DNA from 4 places in the Pseudomonas sp. AC172 genome. Region 3 is predicted to be linked to each of the others. Evidence: riboswitches for the same ligand, from Rfam matches in the RefSeq annotation. Region 3 holds a riboswitch; each other region holds the start of a gene.
The links. A riboswitch is a leader RNA that binds a small molecule or an ion and turns the genes downstream of it on or off. The one in region 3 is predicted to bind cobalamin.
Positions count from the first base shown of each region.

Region 1: linked by a shared signal. The riboswitch ahead of cobO (cob(I)yrinic acid a,c-diamide adenosyltransferase) and the one ahead of ACZ0A4_RS06875 (ABC transporter substrate-binding protein) in region 3 are both predicted to bind cobalamin.
Region 2: linked by a shared signal. The riboswitch ahead of ACZ0A4_RS07630 (CbtB domain-containing protein) and the one ahead of ACZ0A4_RS06875 (ABC transporter substrate-binding protein) in region 3 are both predicted to bind cobalamin.
Region 4: linked by a shared signal. The riboswitch ahead of ACZ0A4_RS10900 (TonB-dependent receptor plug domain-containing protein) and the one ahead of ACZ0A4_RS06875 (ABC transporter substrate-binding protein) in region 3 are both predicted to bind cobalamin.

Region 1 covers NZ_OZ409868.1:737,432-741,888, reverse strand. The annotation lists gene bluB (5,6-dimethylbenzimidazole synthase) at 1-472, opposite strand, end outside; gene ACZ0A4_RS03490 (cobyrinate a,c-diamide synthase) at 520-1,869, opposite strand; gene cobO (cob(I)yrinic acid a,c-diamide adenosyltransferase) at 1,866-2,477, opposite strand; cobalamin riboswitch at 2,559-2,783, opposite strand; gene ACZ0A4_RS03480 (hypothetical protein) at 2,947-3,531, shown strand; gene ACZ0A4_RS03475 (PQQ-dependent sugar dehydrogenase) at 3,598-4,457, shown strand, end outside.
Region 2 covers NZ_OZ409868.1:1,687,817-1,692,273, reverse strand. The annotation lists gene ACZ0A4_RS07635 (IS481 family transposase) at 86-1,228, opposite strand; cobalamin riboswitch at 1,845-2,066, shown strand; gene ACZ0A4_RS07630 (CbtB domain-containing protein) at 2,191-2,388, shown strand; gene ACZ0A4_RS07625 (CbtA family protein) at 2,400-3,101, shown strand; gene ACZ0A4_RS07620 (cobalamin biosynthesis protein) at 3,098-3,511, shown strand; gene cobM (precorrin-4 C(11)-methyltransferase) at 3,591-4,337, shown strand.
Region 3 covers NZ_OZ409868.1:1,496,387-1,500,843, forward strand. The annotation lists gene ACZ0A4_RS06870 (FecCD family ABC transporter permease) at 1-970, opposite strand, end outside; gene ACZ0A4_RS06875 (ABC transporter substrate-binding protein) at 967-1,980, opposite strand; cobalamin riboswitch at 2,125-2,318, opposite strand; gene ACZ0A4_RS06880 (Ppx/GppA phosphatase family protein) at 2,361-3,296, opposite strand; gene phnX (phosphonoacetaldehyde hydrolase) at 3,562-4,389, opposite strand.
Region 4 covers NZ_OZ409868.1:2,434,639-2,439,095, forward strand. The annotation lists gene ACZ0A4_RS10885 (saccharopine dehydrogenase family protein) at 1-396, opposite strand, end outside; gene ACZ0A4_RS10890 (NADH:flavin oxidoreductase/NADH oxidase family protein) at 470-1,696, opposite strand; gene ACZ0A4_RS10895 (MerR family transcriptional regulator) at 1,775-2,197, opposite strand; cobalamin riboswitch at 2,443-2,648, shown strand; gene ACZ0A4_RS10900 (TonB-dependent receptor plug domain-containing protein) at 2,741-4,457, shown strand, end outside.

The DNA of each region.
Region 1 (4,457 bases), 760 kb from region 3:
CGAACAACGAAACCCAGCCCATGCCGAGGCCTTCGGCGCGCGAGGCCAGCCACAGGTTCTGGATCGCGCAGGACAGCGAGGCCATGTCCATTTCCGGCAGCGTGCGGCGACCAAAGATGTGTTTTTCGCGATCGTCCATTAACGCGGCGACCAGCACTTCGGCGCAGTCATGGATGCCCTCGACCTTGAGTTTCATGAACTCGTCACTGCGCTCGCCGAGGGCTTCAGCGGTGCGCACGCGCTCTTCTTCGACGAGGTTCTGGATCTGCCCGCGTAAAGTTCGGTCGCTGATGCGGATGAAACGCCAGGGCTGCATCAGGCCGACGCTTGGGGCCTGGTGGGCGGCTTCCAAAAGTCGGCGCAACAGCTCCGGTTCGACGCTGCCGCCGGTGAAGTGGCGCATGTCGCGGCGTTCGGCGATGGCTCTGTAAACCGCTTCGCGTTCGGCTTCGGAGAATGCGTTGTCTGTCATGACCTCTTCGCGAGCAAGCTCGCTCCCACATTGGACGGGGTGCTTGCTCAAGAAACACGATCCCCTGTGGGAGCGAGCTTGCTCGCGAAGGCGGCCTCACGGTCTGGCGCAAACAATGCGGCAATCGCAGTCGGATTCGACGGGAAATAAAAGTGCACGTACGACGCCGTCATCCGCCCTTCCCGATAAACCGCCTCGGCACCGCGCCCACCATTCGGACTCAAGCCACGCGCAATCGGCGTCAACTCAGTCTTCGTCAGCGAATGATGATAAGTGTGCCCACGCAGCGAACCTTCCGGCAGATCAACCGCTTGCAACGCCAATGCGGCCAGACGCTTCTGCATCACCGCGTCGCCTTTAAGCAGCCCGATCAATTCGGCGCGAGTTCCTTCAACGTCGGTCAAAGAATCCAGCAGGTACAGCATGCCGCCACACTCAGCGAGCAACGGTTTCCCTGCCGCATGATGCGCACGGATCGCTTCAACCATCGCGGTGTTCTGCGACAACGCAACGTGGTGCAGTTCCGGATACCCACCGGGCAAATACAGGCTGTCCGCCTCAGGCAATTGCGTGTCGCGGATCGGCGAGAAGAAACTCAGCTCGGCGCCCATCGCCCGCAACAGATCGAGACTCGCGCCGTAGGTGAAGGCAAACGCCTCATCATGGGCGACGGCAATTCGTACATTCTTGAGCAGTGGCTCGACAGCGATGACGTCAGGCGCGGCGAACTCAACCGCCGGTGGCAGCGCTACCTCACAGCTGCTGGCGAGAGCGTCGGCAGCCGCGTCGAGACGCACATCGAGGTCATTCAGCTCGCTGGCCTGCACCAGGCCGAGATGCCGGCTCGGCAGTTCGATACCCGTTTCGCGGGACAACGCGCCGTACCAGCGCAGGCCTTCAGTGAGACTGCCTTCGAGCAATTGCGCATGTCGCAAAGTTCCGACACGATTGGCCAGCACACCGGCAAACGGCAGATCCGGCTGATACCTCGCCAGACCCAGTGCCAACGCACCAAAGGTCTGCGCCATCGCCGTCCCATCAATCACGCCGAGCACCGGCACACCGAAATGCCGCGCCAGATCAGCGCTGGAAGGCGTACCGTCGAACAGGCCCATCACGCCTTCGATCAGAATCAGATCGGCCTCGGCAGCGGCTTCCCACAACAGACGACGACTTTCCTGCTCACCGACCATCCACATGTCCAGTTGATACACCGGCGCACCGCTGGCGCGCTCGAGAATCATCGGATCAAGGAAATCCGGGCCGCATTTGAACACGCGTACCACGCGCCCCTGATTGCGATGCAAACGGGCGAGCGCGGCGGTAACGGTGGTCTTGCCCTGACCGGAGGCCGGCGCGGCGATGAGGACCGCCGGGCAGTGACGTGGTTGATTCAAAGTTCGACGCCTTTCTGCGCTTTGATGCCGGCCTGGAAGGCGTGTTTGAGCATGCCCATTTCGGTGACGGTATCGCCCATCTCGATCATTTCCGGCTTGGCCGCGCGACCGGTGACGATCACGTGCTGCATCGGCGGACGCGCCTGCAAATCGCTGAGCACCTGATCGAGATCGAGGTAGCCGTGCTTGAGGGCGATGTTCAGTTCGTCGAGCACCACCAGACCGATCGACGGATCACGCAGCAGTTCACGCGAGACTGCCCACGCGGCTTCGGCGGCGGCGATGTCGCGCTGACGATCCTGGGTTTCCCAAGTGAAACCTTCGCCCATCACGTGGAAACGCACTTGCTCGGGGAAACGGCGGAAAAACAACTCTTCGCCGGTGCTGTTGCGGCCCTTGATGAACTGCACCACACCGCACTGCATGCCGTGGCCCATGGCGCGGGCGAGCATGCCGAACGCCGAGCTGCTTTTGCCTTTGCCGTTGCCGGTCAGCACCAGCACCAGGCCGCACTCGTCAGGCGAGTTGGCGATGCGTTCGTCGATCACGGCTTTTTTGCGCTGCATACGCGCCAGATGGCGTTCGTCGCGCTCGGGGGAATCAGTCATGGGGGAGCTCTCCGTTGAGGCTGGATAACGGCGGGCAGGCACAAGAATAGACGGCAAAAAGCCTGGCATCGCCCACCGTGATGCCGCTGGATGGATCAGGCCGGTCTCCGGGCTCATGAGCGGCGTTGGCCTGACTGCGCGCCTTCCCGCTTTGAGCAGTGGCATTCGACGCAGTGTTCACTCATTTACCGTTGCGGGGGCAGCGCCGGGATCGTGGTGGTTCTTCGTGCGAAGACAACCCTCACCGGCTTCCCTGTTTCACTCTGTCGACGCAGGTCACAGAGCACCTGAAACAAGCCGCGAAGGTTAGAGGGTTGGGGATGGAGCGTCAATTAAAGAGGCGGCCATCGGGCGAATAACTGCCGCCGATCAATTATCCGACGCCAATCTTGTGCCACACTGATACAAATGATATCAAAGAGCCATGCTTTTCCCGAAAAGCCCACCACAACAATAAAGGATGATGACGATGCAAGGCATGATCATCAGCAACCCGCGCCTGGAATTCCTGCGCCCGGTGCTTGAACGCTGGTTTGACTGTATCGACCGTTACAACGCCGTACGCGGCGACAGCGACACGCCTTACTGGCATGACGAGAAAGCCAATCTCGGATTGCTCTCGGCCGCAGCCTGGATGGCTGAGCTGGTCACTTTGAACGACACCGCCACGCGCAAACAGAATGAAGAAGGCGAGCGCAACGCCCGCGCCGATCTGTTTCTGGCCGGTGCCGAAGACCGCGCCTTTATCCAGGCCACCCAGCGCTGGCCAAAGGTTACCAACCTGAATCTGACTCAAGCCTTGCTGGACATCACCAACGACGCCAAACGCATCAGCTATGCCAGCGACCTCAAGCTTGGCTGCCTGTTTGTCGCGCCGCAAAAAGCCCAGCACAGCGCCAGCCCCGAAGAGTTGCAGGACATGGTCGACGATCTGCAAAAGGAACACACCTGCGCGGTCGCCTGGTATTTCCCCTATGCCTATCGCAAATTGCGCAGCGAAACCGGCAACTATCACCCAGGCATCGCCGTGCTGTTCAAGGAAGCCCGCGGCTGAGCAGTTGAACCATCGGGCTTGCGCCCTCCTCTATGATTAGGAATGCATTCATAGGGAAGATCAGCAATGCGCAAGCCCCAGCTCGTTTTTGTCATCGCCTTCGCCGGAGGGCTCGCCGCCTGCGGTGAATCCTCCAGCCTGCAAGTCTCCGACGGCACCGGCCCGTCACCCAAGCTGCCCGAACCGAACAAGACCCTGATCCCGACGGTGAACATCGCCCCGGCGATCGGCTGGCCCGAGGGCGCTAAACCGACAGCCGCCACCGGCACCCAGGTCGCAGCATTCGCCGAAGGCCTCGACCATCCGCGCTGGCTCTACGTGTTGCCCAACGGCGACGTGCTGGTAGCGGAAACCAATGCCCCGCCAAAGCCTGACGACAGCAGCGGCATTCGCGGCTGGGTGATGAAGAAGGTCATGGGCAAGGCTGGCGCGGGCGTGCCGAGTCCGAACCGCATCACCTTGCTGCGTGACACCGATCACGATGGCGTCGCGGAAACACGCACGGTGTTCCTGCAGAACCTCAACTCGCCGTTCGGGATGACGCTGGTCGGCAACGATCTTTACGTCGCTGATACCGATCGCTTGCTGCGCTTTAACTACGAAGCAGGCGCGACCGAGATCAAGTCGCAGCCAATCAAGGTAGTCGATCTGCCCGGCGGTACGCTGAATCACCACTGGACGAAAAACGTCATCGCCAGCAAGGACGGCAGCAAGCTGTACGTCACGGTCGGCTCGAACAGCAACGTCGGCGAAAATGGTCTGGATAAAGAAGAAGGCCGCGCGGCGATCTGGGAAGTTGATCGGGCGACCGGTAATCACCGGATCTTCGCTTCGGGTATCCGCAACCCCAATGGCTTGGCCTGGGAGCCGACCAGTGGCGCGCTGTGGACAGCGGTCAACGAGCGCGACGAGATCGGCAGTGACCT
Region 2 (4,457 bases), 190 kb from region 3:
AAGATCAAGGGCCCCTCACCCTAGCCCTCTCCCTGTATGTACCGGAGACATGGTGGACACATGTTCGGAGACATGGTGGACGGTTTTAGATCTTCTTACCTGCCGTAACGATCTGCAAGTTCAAGTCGATCCGGGCGATACGATGTCTACTCCAGTAGACATCGTGGATGCCGTCCTCCGTCGTTTCCCGGATAGCTACTGACCTCCCGTGAAAAGCCTTTCCGACTGTGTATTCACGGTTCCTCCAGTAGATCTCTCCTTTTACCTGAACCTTCCTGACCACATCCCCATCGTCGTACTCCGGCGCCGCCGGTTGCTCCTGATATTCCCGTGGGCTGCTGCTGTAGCGAGTAGCAGGAACCTGCATGTTCAACGCTTGATGCGGACGCTTCTGGTTGTAAATCTCACGCCAGATATCAAACGCCCGTTGTGCATCGTCCAGATCGGTGAAGGGATGGCCTTGCAGGACTTCCCTTTTCAGGCTGCGGTGGAAGCGCTCCAGCTTTCCCTGGGTTTGCGGGTGATAAGGTCGGGAGTGGCCGACCTTGATGCCCTGGCTCATCAGCCAGACCTCCAGCGCGGTATAAACGCCGGTCTGGTCACCCCATGGCGAACCGTTGTCCATCGTCATGCGCAGAGGCAGACCGTAGAGCCGAAAGGCCCGCATTAGTTGCTCCTGGACGGTTCGGCGCTGCTCATTGGCGCACGCAGCGATGCACAGTGAGAACCGCGAGTGATCGTCCAGTATCGTCAGCGGATGGCAACGTCCGTGGCTCAGGCTGATATGGCCCTTGAAGTCGATCTGCCAAAGATCGTTGGGCTCCTCGTGCTCGAACCGGATAAACGGTTTGACCTCGGCAGCCTTTGGATCAACCCGCGAATGACGTTGTAAAACCGCATGCACGGTGCTGACAGAGGGCATCACTTTGCCGTCGTCTTCCAACACACGCTTGAGCTTGCGAGCGCCCCAAGCGGCGTACTCCTGACTCAGGGTCAAAATCTGCTGCTCAACCTCTTCAGCGCAGCGTTTGGGTGACGTCTTTGGTCGTCGAGACTGATCGATCAACCCTTGCGCACCGAGATTTTCAAACCTGCTGAGCCATTTGTAGGCAGTGCTTGGGCTGATATTGAATCGACGGCAAAGCTGCCGAACATTGGCCCCTTCTTGCCGAGCCAAAAGCACGAATTCTGAACGAAGCTGCACGGTGGACACCTCTTCCCAGGACACAGGTCATCTCCTCGGTGATGAGCAATGTGTCTATTAAAAAGTGTCCACCATGTCTCCGAACACCCGTCCACCATGTCTCCGGTACATACACTCCCGGAGGGAGAGGGGACTGATCCCGGTGTTTGGGAGAGCAACGCCGACGTGAAATACCGAGTTGAACTCAGGTTCTGAAAAGCCCACAAATCGGCCCCCTCTCCCTCGGGAGAGGGCTGGGGTGAGGGGCGAATCCAACACAAAAATAACGCCGTACACCCGTTCCTCACCACTCAATAGGCCGAGTGTCAGCTCGCCTGCTCTTGATCTTGATCTCGGAGCCCGTCGGCAGGCTGAGTGGAGGGATTGATCCGGGGGTGGGAGCGCAGCGACCGTTTGGCGAAGTCAAACACAGCGGGAGTAGGTGCAGCGAAGCAAACCGGAGACGCTGCGCCCGGATCGTTCCCGGAGCGAAGGAACCCCGAGCTTTAGCGAGCGGGCCGAACGTCAGGGCGAAGACCTTTTGGTTACTTTTGGGGCGTTTGCCAAAAGTGACCCGCCGTAAGGGCGGAACCCTAATCAGCAGCACCCACAGCAACGGATATACACCCAAAAATTGACCAAAACCCCACCCCCATGCTCTCCTACACAACTTGTTACGGGTGCCCTTCACAGGGTGAAACGGGAAACCGGTGAATCATGTGCTTTACTCAAGCCCATGTCAGTCCGGTGCTGCCCCCGCAACGGTAAGCGAGCGAAGCGTCAAAACCACTGTGCCGGTACGGCATGGGAAGGTGACGCTTACAGGTCGGCCTGACGCCAACCCCTCGTGAGCCCGGAGACCGGCCCGCAACACACAGCCCGCACTTTGTGCGTCGCTGAACATAACAAACCCGCGGTGGGCGGGCGCTGTTCGAACCTCTGCGAGCCCGACCCGCAGGGGTTTTCATGCGCTCGATTCACCCACTGACATTCCAGAGGGAAGCGCCATGTCGATCATCAGCAGCACCGGCAGCAACACGGACAAAATTTCCAGCACCACCACCCTGAGCCAACGCCTGACCGCCGCGATCTTTGCGTCGATCCTCGGCGCCAGCCTGGTCTACTTCGCCGGTTTCTCGCACATCGAAGCGGTGCACAACGCCGCCCACGATACCCGCCACAGCGCCGCGTTCCCGTGCCACTGAGACCTGCCGACATGATCAAGCGTATTGCGCAAACCGCAGGTTTCACCGGTCTGCTGGCCGCCCTGCTCCTCACTCTGTTGCAAAGCTTCTGGGTATCTCCGCTGATTCTCCAGGCCGAGACATTCGAGAAAGCCGAACCTGTTGCAGAAGTTCACGAACACGCCGCAGGCACCGCTGCGCACACCCACGACGCCGAAGCCTGGGAGCCGGAAGACGGCTGGCAGCGCGTGGTCTCGACTACTGGCGGCAATCTGGTGGTTGCAGTGGGTTTCGCCCTGATGCTCGCAGGCCTGTACACCCTGCGCGCCCCGACCAAAACCTCGCAAGGCCTGCTCTGGGGCCTGGCCGGTTACGCGACATTCGTACTGGCACCGACGATGGGTCTGCCACCTGAGTTGCCGGGCACCGCTGCCGCTGATCTGGCTTCGCGCCAGATCTGGTGGATCGGTACTGCCGCTTCGACCGCCGTCGGCCTGTCGCTGATTGCGTTCAGCCGGCACTGGCTGATGAAAGTCCTCGGTGTGGCCATCCTTGCTGTCCCACACGTCATTGGCGCACCGCAGCCGCAAGTGCATTCGATGCTCGCGCCCGAAGCACTGGAAGCCCAGTTCAAAATCGCTTCGCAGTTGACCAACGTGGCGTTCTGGCTGGCCCTCGGCCTGATCAGCGCCTGGTTGTTCCGCCGCAAAAGCGATGGCCAATACCACGCATGACCGCTGACAGCGCAGCGCCGACCTTCGTCGTCGGCCTGGGCTGCCAGCGCGGCTGCCCGGCCAGCACGCTGCGCGCATTGCTTGACCAAGCCTTACAGGCACACCGTATCGAGCTCCAAGCGGTCAAGGCGTTGGCCAGCATCGACTTGAAGCGCGACGAGCCAGGCCTGCAAGAACTTGCCGCACAACTGGCTTTGCCTTTGCTGTATTTCAGCAGTGAAGAACTGGCCAGTTATCAGCAACGACTCAGCCACCATTCGCAAATCGCCTACGAACGCACCGGTTGCTACGGCGTAGCGGAAAGTGCAGCGTTGGCACTCGCCGAACAACTGATTCAGGCACCGGCAAAACTGCTGATTTCCCGGCAGAAGTACGCTCAGGCAACGTTGGCATTGGCCGGCGCGGCGTAAAATCCCGATAATCCCCGCCATTGATCATGAGCAATCTTCATCTGAAGCGTTGTTGCGCCTCTTTTCCAAGGATTTAACAATGACCGTCTACTTCATCGGCGCCGGCCCTGGCGACCCGGAATTGATCACCGTCAAAGGCCAGCGGCTGATCCGCAGTTGCCCGGTGATTATCTATGCAGGTTCGTTGGTGCCGGCGGCGGTGCTCGAAGGGCATCAAGCGGAGACGGTGATCAACAGTGCTGAATTGCACTTGGAACAAATCATCGAACTGATCAAAACCGCGCATGGCAAAGGTCAGGATGTGGCACGAGTGCATTCCGGCGATCCGAGCCTGTATGGCGCGATCGGTGAGCAGATTCGCTGTCTGCGCGAGCTGAACATTCCATTTGAGATCATTCCCGGGGTGACGGCGACGGCAGCCTGCGCCGCGTTGCTCGGTGCGGAACTGACGTTGCCGGGCGTCTCGCAAAGCGTGATTCTGACCCGCTACGCCGATAAAACCGCGATGCCGGCCGGTGAGGAACTGGGCAGTCTGGCCCAGCATGGCGCGACCATGGCGATTCATCTGGGGGTCAACCATCTGGAGAAGATTCTGGTGGAACTGTTGCCGCATTACGGCGCCGACTGCCCGATCGCGGTGATTCACCGGGCGACGTGGCCAGATCAGGATTGGGTGGTGGGGACGCTGGCGGATATTGCCGCGAAGGTTGAAGCCAAAGGGTTTCGGCGTACCGCGTTGATTCTGGTTGGGCGGGTGTTGGGCAGTGAGGTGTTCAGCGAGTCATCGTTGTATCGCGCGGGGCATGCGCATCTCTATCGCCCATGAAGACCCCTTCGCGAGCAAGCTCGCTCCCACATTTGTAATGCGATCGAATGTGGGAGCGAGCTTGCTCGCGAAGGCTTAAGCAAAACTTACGCATAAAAAAACGGCGCTCACGGGGCGCCG
Region 3 (4,457 bases):
CACCGACCAGTGCGGTAATCACCCCGACCGGAATCACCTGGCCCTTGATCAGCGTGCGCGACAATACGTCAGCGGCAATCAGAAACACCGCGCCGCCCAAGGCACTGGCCGGCAGCAGACGTGCATGCCCGGTGCCGAGCAACAGCCGCGCGGCGTGGGGAATCACCAACCCGACAAAACCGATCGAACCGACAATCGACACCATCACCGCCGTCACCAGCGCCGCACAACCAATCAGCAGAATTTGCACGCGTCGCACTGGAATGCCGAGAGATGCCGCCGAATCCGCGCCAAAGGTAAACGCATCCAGCGCCCGCCGATGCCACAAGCACACGACCAACCCCAACAACGCGACCGGCACCGCCAGCCACACCGATGGCCAGCGCACGCCACCGAGATTGCCCAGCAGCCAGAACATGATCCCGCGTGCCTGCTCGGAGCTGGCCGAGCGGGTGATCAGAAACGCCGTCAGCGCGTTGAACAACTGCGAGCCGGCGATCCCCGCGAGAATGATTTGCCCGGTGCCGCTCGCCGAGCCGCTGACCCGCGCCAACAGAATCACCAGCACAAATGCGGTCACTGCCCCGGCAAAGGCTCCGACTGATAACGAGATCATTCCGGCGCCAACCCCGAGCAGCGCCACCATCACCGCTCCGGTCGAGGCGCCGGCAGAAATCCCCAGCAGATACGGATCGGCCAACGGATTTCGCAGCAGCGACTGCAAGATCACCCCGCACGTCGCCAGACCGGCGCCGCATGCGGCCGCGACCAGTGCGCGGGTCAAGCGGTAGTTCCAGACGATGCCTTCATCGATAGGGTCCAGCGCGTACCCGGCGCCCCACAATTTGTTCGCCAGCACTTGCACGACAACGCCCGGTTCAATCGAGGTTTCACCAATGGCCACGCCCGCGACCACGGCAATCAACAGGGTCGCCAAGGCCAGTAACGTGCGGATCAGGCTGGCATTCATTTCGACAGGTCATAGCCGTTGATGGCCGTGGCCAGTTGCTCGATGCCATCGAACATGCGCAGGCTCGCCTGCATGGCCATGGCGTCGAGAATGATGATGCGGTTGTGTTTCACCGCGTCCATGTTGCGCGTCACCGGGTCGCTGTGCAGAAAGGCGAGTTTCTTTTCATAGTCGTCAGCGGGGAAGCGTCGGCGATCCATGCGCGCGATGACGAGGAAGGTCGGGTTGGCCTTGGCGATGGTTTCCCAGCCGACCGTTGGCCACTCCTCATCGGATTCCACCACGTTGCGCACGCCGAGGGTGCTGAGCATGAAATCGGGAATGCCTTTGTGTCCGGCCACGAAGGGCTCGATGTCCATTTGTGCGCTGGAAAACCAGACCAGCGCGCTGGCATCCTTCAGTTGTTTGCCCTGGGCGGTGGCAATCGATTTGGCGAGACTGGCCTTGAGTTCGTCGTTGAGCTGCTGGCCACGCGCCTGCACATCGAAGATCTGCGCCAGTTGGCTCACGCTTTTGTAAATCGTGTCGATGCGAAACGGCGCCAGCCGCGTGCCGTCGGCGCCGACGAGGTTGTCCTTGGCTTCGCAATCGGAGGGCAGCAGATAGGTCGGAATCTTCAGCTCATGAAACTGCTCGCGGGTGCCGACCGCACCTTGCGGGCCGACCATCCATTCCAGCTCCACGGCGACCAGTTCCGGGCGCTTGCTGATCACCGATTCGAAACTCGGTTCGTTGTCGGCCAGGCGCTGGATCTTGTCGTTCTGCGCCATGTATTTGTCCAGCACATTGTTGAACCACAACGAGGTGCCGACGACTTTGTCGCTCAGGCCCATGGCGTAGAGCATTTCCGTGCCGGCCTGGCCGATGGTCACGGTGCGCGTCGGGGCGTGCTGGAAGGTCAGGGTACTGCCGCAGTTTTCCACCGTCAGCGGATAGACAGTCGGTGCCGCCTGCGCCATGGCGCCAAGGGTCAGGCCGGTGATGAGGGTGGCGATGCGGGGCAGCAGCATGGGGCAGTCTCCAGGGGAACCGTACGGGGAGCGGGAGAGTACGGTCTGGAAACACACCATCGAACGCGGTCAGGAAAACAGCGCAAGGCCGGGCATCAAGCGTTGACGCGCACGGCACGATGTCCTTCCCGGACACCCCGCCGGTTAGTAGTCACTGTGCCGGCAGGTCTCCTGACTGATGCGTCATCGCCTCGCTCCGGCCTTCCCGGGATTCACCCAGTGGCAGTTGTGGAGCAGGCTCGGCACCTACAGTTGCGGGGGCAGTTCCGATCAGTACTGAGCAAGCACCTCGGATTCCCTATTAGTCCCGTTCGGGAACCAGCGACGGCATGGTAGTCGATCGAGTCGCTGAAGGGGAGACGAATCTGTCGCGGCAAGGATTAGTGCTGGCTCATCAAACCGTGCAACACGCCTAAACGCAGGCCCGGTTCCGACGGCAGCATTTGCGCAATGCCGAACACTTTGAATGCCGCGAGCATCAACACCAGACCGCCGGGCAGAATGCTCTGGCGGTGTGGTTGCAGGCCGGCCAGTTTCAGTTGCTGGACGTTGTTCACCTTCAGCACAAGCAACGACAGGCGTAGTAGCCCGCCGTAGGTGATGCCGTCCTGATCGTAGTCGTTGAGGCGATTGGCCTTGAGCACTTTGGCCAACATGCGCGCGGTGCCGGAAGAGCCAATGGTTTGCTGCCAGCCCTGAGCACGATAGCGCCGGGCAACCTTTTCAAACTGCAGGATGGCGAAGCGCTCGGCCTCCTGTAGCGCTCCGGCAGACACGTCACCGCCGCGAAAGAAGCGCGTGCTCAAGGTGCCGCTGCCGATGGCGATGCTTTCGGTGAGCAACGGTTGCGAGCCTTGGCCGAGGATCAGCTCGGTTGAGCCGCCGCCGATGTCGACCACCAGGCGCAGATCTTCAGCGCTCGGCAAAGCGTGGGTCACGCCGGCATAGACCAGCCGCGCCTCTTCATGGCCGCAAATGACGTCGATGGGAAAACCCAGATGCCGCTCGGCACTGGCCAGAAACAGTTGCGCATTGTCGGCCTCGCGCACCGCACTGGTCGCCACCGCACGGACTCGACCGGCTTCGAAACCGCGCAACTTTTTACCGAACCGGGCCAATGCCTGCCAGCCGCGATCCAGCGCCAAGGCATCCAGCGCGCCACCGTCAAATCCTTCGGCGAGGCGCACCGGCTCACGCAGGGTTTTCACTTCCTGAATCTGCAAGCCCTTTCGGCTGCGCACAGATTGGCCGATCATCAGGCGAAAGGCATTCGAACCCAGGTCGATCGCGGCAAACAGCGAGGCGTCGTCTTTCATGGGAATCCTTGCAAAGCACCCGTCGGGAGGCGCGAGACGGTTTGCGAGGATTCTGCCGTGATCTTGATGACATCCTGATGACGGGGCAGGGGCGGTTCAATGAATTTGCGGCTGTCATGACACTGTCATTATCCGGCGTCTATGCTGACCTCAATACATCGCGTGTTCTTAAAGTTTCTGCTGCCATTCGTGGCAGCTTTTTTTTGCCTGCGATTTGAGCGAGGCCACTGATCGTTCCCACGCAGAGCGTGGGAACGATCAGGTTTCAGCAGGACTGCGGGGTTTCGCCGCGCGCCAGGCGTGCGTTGATGTCGTCGATGACTTCAGGCAGTTCGGCGATGGTGTCGATCAAATAATGCGGGCGCGAAGGTGCGAACATCTTGCCGATCCGCGCACGTTCCTCCGCCAGTCGATCCGACGGCAACGCCTTGTATTGCTCATAGGTCAGGCCCAGTGCGTTGCCTGAGGAGGTCAGCGCCACCGTCCACATGCCGGCGCTGCGACCTTCGAGAATCCCCGGCCAGGTGTCATCGACCTTGACGCACGCCGCCACGTCATCGATGCCCAAAGCAATCACGTTAGCCAGCGCCTGCGCCGGATGCGGCCGGCCATTCGGCACTTCATCGGTGGCGACCACATGATCGGCGACATAGCCGTTTTCCCGCGCGAGTTCGACAACCTTGGCCATCACCACCGCTGGATATCCGGAGCACGAACCGATTTTCAAACCCTTGTCACGCAACGCGGCAATCGCTGCAAGCGCGCCAGGGATCAGCGCCGAATGCAGGGCGATTTTCTCGATCTGCAGTGGCATGAAACGTTCGTAGATCGCCGTGACATCCTCGTCACTCGGCACGCGGTCAAACGCCGCGCGGTAACGTTCGGCAATCTGCGGCAGGTTGCACAGGGTCCGGATGTGATCCCACTTGCCCATGCCCATTGGCCCGCGCGCTTCTTCCAGCGACACGGCGACGCCGAATTCGGCAAAGGCTTCGACGAAAATCTGCGTTGGCGCAAACGAGCCGAAATCGACAACGGTGCCGGCCCAGTCGAGGATCGCGGCTTGCAGGTGAGTCGGTTGTTGGTACTGCATGGTCATTCTCCGTTTTCGGGTAAGCGTGGGCCGTCCCTCGGCAATGAGGTAGGCGGTTCAAGGGTCAA
Region 4 (4,457 bases), 940 kb from region 3:
GAGAATCGCCACGCCGGCCTGCTTCGCCCGCGCGTCGAGAACGTGGATGCCGTTGACGAACGTGCGGCAGTCAGCCAGATCGCAATAGTTCACACCGGCGTCGATGCAGCTCTCGGCGAGCGCATAGGTTTGCCCCTGAAACGGCCCGCCAGTGTGCACGACCAACTGAATGTTCAGCGCCCGCAATGCGGCTTTGAACTCGCTGCCCATGGCATCGCCACACCAGCCTTCGCAGACGTTGCCCGATTGGCTGTTCAGCTCATCGACTTTGCGCTGCAACTTGCGCGGATCACGGCCCGAGAGCACCAGGCCGATGTCCGGCATCAGCGCCAGATGCCGGCACACAATGCTGCCGAAGTTTCCGTAACCACCAACCACCATCACCCTGAACGGCATGCAACTCTTCCCTAAATCAATCCATCAAACAGGCGTGCAGGATATAGGGCCGAACGTCAGCAAGCCATTCAGATCAGTTGCTCGCCACCCACTTGCGGTACTGGCGGGTACGCAAGGCGTTGCCGATTTGTTGCATGATCAGCGCGCGCAGCGGTGACACGTGCGGATCGGGTGTTTTCGCCTGACTGAGTTTGCGCAACTGGAACTTGACCACCGCCATGTTGGCCAGCGACGCCATGGCCTTGTTCTTCCAGGTGATCGGCGGCAGCTCGGGGGCACTGTCCTTGCCCAGCAGCCAGTCACGCGGCAGGTTCGGATCGATGGCCAGCGCCGTGCCGATGCCGACCATGTCCACGCCACTGTTAACGACCATTTCCGCAATGGGCCGACGACGCACGCCGCCCGTGACCATCACCGGCATCCGCGCGACTTTCTGGATGTCCTGGGCGAACTCGACGAAGTACGCCTCGCGCGCCAAGGTGCGGCCGTCCCGTGCTTCGCCCTGCATGGCCGGGGCTTCGTAGCTGCCGCCGGACAACTCGACCAGATCCACACCCAGATCGTTGAGCCATTCGACGACTTGTCGCGCGTCATCGGCGCTGAAGCCGCCGCGTTGGAAGTCGGCGGAATTGAGTTTCACCGCCACCGCAAACTCCGCTGAAACCAGTGCACGCACAGCCTTGACGATGTCCAGCAACAGCCGCGCGCGGTTCTCCAGCGACCCGCCCCACTCGTCCGTGCGCTGATTGGTCAACGGCGACAGGAACTGACTCAACAAATAGCCATGGGCGGCGTGGATTTCCACACCGGTGAAGCCGGCCTGCTCGCCAAGCTGTGCGCTGCGGGCGAAACGCTGGATGACGTCAGCGATCACGCTGGCGGTCATCGCGTGGGGCGTGGCGAAGTGTTTGGACAGGCTGCCCATGTTCAGCGGAACCGCTGATGGCGCCCAGGTTTTCTGCCCGAGATTGGCCTGCATCTGTCGGCCGGGATGGTTGATCTGCAGCCAGAACTGCGCGCCGCCCGATCGGCCAATCTGTGCCCAGCGCTTGAACCTGGCCAATTGCCGGTCATCCTGCAGCACCACGCCGCCCGGCCCGGTCATCGCGCGGCCGTCGACCATGACGTTGCCAGTGATCAACAGTCCGGCACCACCATCGGCCCAGGCTTGATACAGGCGCATCAGTTCTTGCGAAGGTGCCTGATCGGCGTCGGCCATGTTTTCTTCCATGGCGGCTTTGGCGATGCGGTTCTTGATGGTTGAACCGTTGGGGAGTTGCAGGTTGTCGAACACGTTCATGAGGAGTCCTCGATTGGGCGTGGGACAACCATAAGATTAAAGCCAACTTTAAGGTCAAGGCCTTTTTATCAACTGTGATTATTTGCCCGTAGCGGCCTTCTCCTCGCGCATCTGGTTGATCAGCAACTGCGCGTTGTCGGCACAGCCGACGTCGGCGGGTTTGCTCTCGATGCCGTGAATGACCCGCAACAGCTGCGCCTTGTTATGCGCCAGGCGTTGCTGGAGGATTTCGATTTCTTCGACCTTGCGTTTGAGCCCGACCAGCATTTCTTCGTGCTGCCAGTCCTGCGCGTTCACCGGCAGTAACTGGCGGATTTCCTCGAGGGAAAACCCTGCCGCTTGTGCACCGGTGATGATCTGCAGGATCCACTCGGTTTCCGGGGCATAGTCGCGATAACCGTTGGCCTTGCGCCCGACCGACTTGATCAGCCCGCTCGCCTCATAGAAGCGGATGCGCGAAGGCGCCAGACCGCTGATTTTTGCCAGTTCACCGATTTTCATGATTGACCTGAGCCGTAATTGAACTTGAAGTGAACTTTAAACCTTCACCTATCAAACGACCAAGTGCGACCTCGACCTGTTTTTAATGCAGAGCAGAGATCCTGTGGGAGCGAGCTTGCTCGCGAAGAGGCCGGATCAGTTACATCATTGTTGATTGACACTACGCCTTCGCGAGCAAGCTCGCTCCCACAATGGCTAGAGGAGTACGCACGCATGCAAGTTGACGAACGGTCTGTCGAATGTTCAGATGCCGCCCAGTTTCAGGTGTCCCATGCCGCCGTGCATGGGGTGAAACGGGAAACCGGTACGTTCTTTTCGAACAAGTCCGGTGCTGCCCCCGCAACGGTATGCGCGTGATGTTTTCGATACACCACTGTGGCCGCACGGCCATGGGAAGGTGAAAGCCTCGATACGCGCGAGCCCGGAGACCGGCCTGAAATTTCGTTTGGCAAAATCCTGCGGTGGGCGGGCATGGGCCGGTATTGGCTGTGCGCGATGCCTTCTCCTGCATGCTCTTCTGCGAAGATCCTTTTCGAGAAGACAATGATTCGACCTTTCTACACCTCGGCTCCAACCTTTCTGTTCGGCTGTCTGTTCAGCCCCCTGCTGCTGGCGGATGACGCGCCACTGGAACTCAATCAGCAAATCGTTTCCGCACCGTCGGTGGAGTCCACCACGGTCGCCGACATGGCGAAGTTCGGCAGCAAGGTCGAGATCGTCAGCCGCGAACAGATCGAGCGCGCCGGCCCCAGCGCCGATGTCAGCCGCGTGATGCAGATGTTCATCCCCGGCCTGTACGTGGCGCCGAAAAACGGACCGTTCGACTACGGCACCTATTCGCTGCTGGGCGGGCGCAACGACGACACGCTGATCCTGCTTGACGGCGTGCGCCTGAACAATCGTCTGTACGGCGGCCTCTATCTGGACACCCTGCCGGCCAATGCCATCGAGCGCATCGAAGTGCTCAAGGGTGGCCAGAGCCTGTTGTTCGGCACTCAGGCCGTTTCCGGTGTGATCAACATCGTCACCCGCAGCCCGCAGTCGCGCAAAGCCTCCGGCGAAGTGAACCTGGGCGTGGACAGCTTTGGCGGCACTACCGAAGACGCCCGCGTCGAGAACATCTTCACTAACGGTTTCGGCGATCTCGGTTTGCTGGCGTATGTCAGCCACAACGTCTCCGACGGTTACCAGCCGTATCGCAACCGCGACATGAAAAACGTCAGCGAGAAGAACCGCGCCTACGAAGTCACCACCTTCGGCGGCAAGGCGATTCAGTCGTTTGGCGATGATTCGCGGCTCGAACTGTTCTACCAATACGCCGACGCCAACCTCGACTTCGCCCGCCCGGTCGACAACCACAACACCACCAACGACCGCGTGCAGCAGATCGCCACGGCGACCTTTGAGCAGACCATTAATGAGCGCCTGAGCTACTTCGTCAAAGGCCATATCAACGACTGGGACACGCGCTACACCCGCGTCAACAACGTCGAGGGCGGCGGAACCAGAGTCATCAACCACAACGACAATTGGGGCTTCACCGACTGGGGCGTGCAGGCTGAAGGCAAGGCAGAATTGCCCGGTGGCCATGTGCTGGTGTTCGGCACTGACAACCAATGGTTCAAGGGCCAGGACGATGTGCTGATCATCGATAACGACAAGGCCGAAGCCCATGCGCTCTACACGCAACTGCGCCCGCAGATCGACGCCCTGCCCGACTGGCACCCGAGTATCGGCATGCGCCACGAAGCCATGGGCGGCGGTGACAGCGCCACCGTTGGCATGCTCACTTCGCTGTATGACCTCAACGACAACTGGTCGGTGCGTGGCCAATACGGCAGCGCCTACAAACTGCCGAACGCCGAGCAACTGTTCGTCAACGAGCCGGGCGACGAGATCGGCAACCGCAACCTGAAGCCGGAAAAAAGCCGCAACGCCGAACTGGGTGTCGACTACAAAGGCTTTTTGCTCAACCGTGAATTCAGCGCCAGCGTGACCCTGTTCAAACGCAAGATCGACGACCTGATCACCCTCGATGACATTCAGTGGGTCAACGGCGAAGGCACGATCCAGATGCGCGGTTTCGAGGCCGACGCCAAGCTCGCGCTCAATGAGCAGTGGAGCCTGCAAGCCGACATGACCCGCAACCTCACCGAGTCGCGCACTGGTGTGACCATCAATGATATTCCGAGCTTCTTCGCCCGTTCGCGGGTGGGCTATGAATCGGAAAATCGTCTGTGGGGCGCTGGCGGTGCGATTC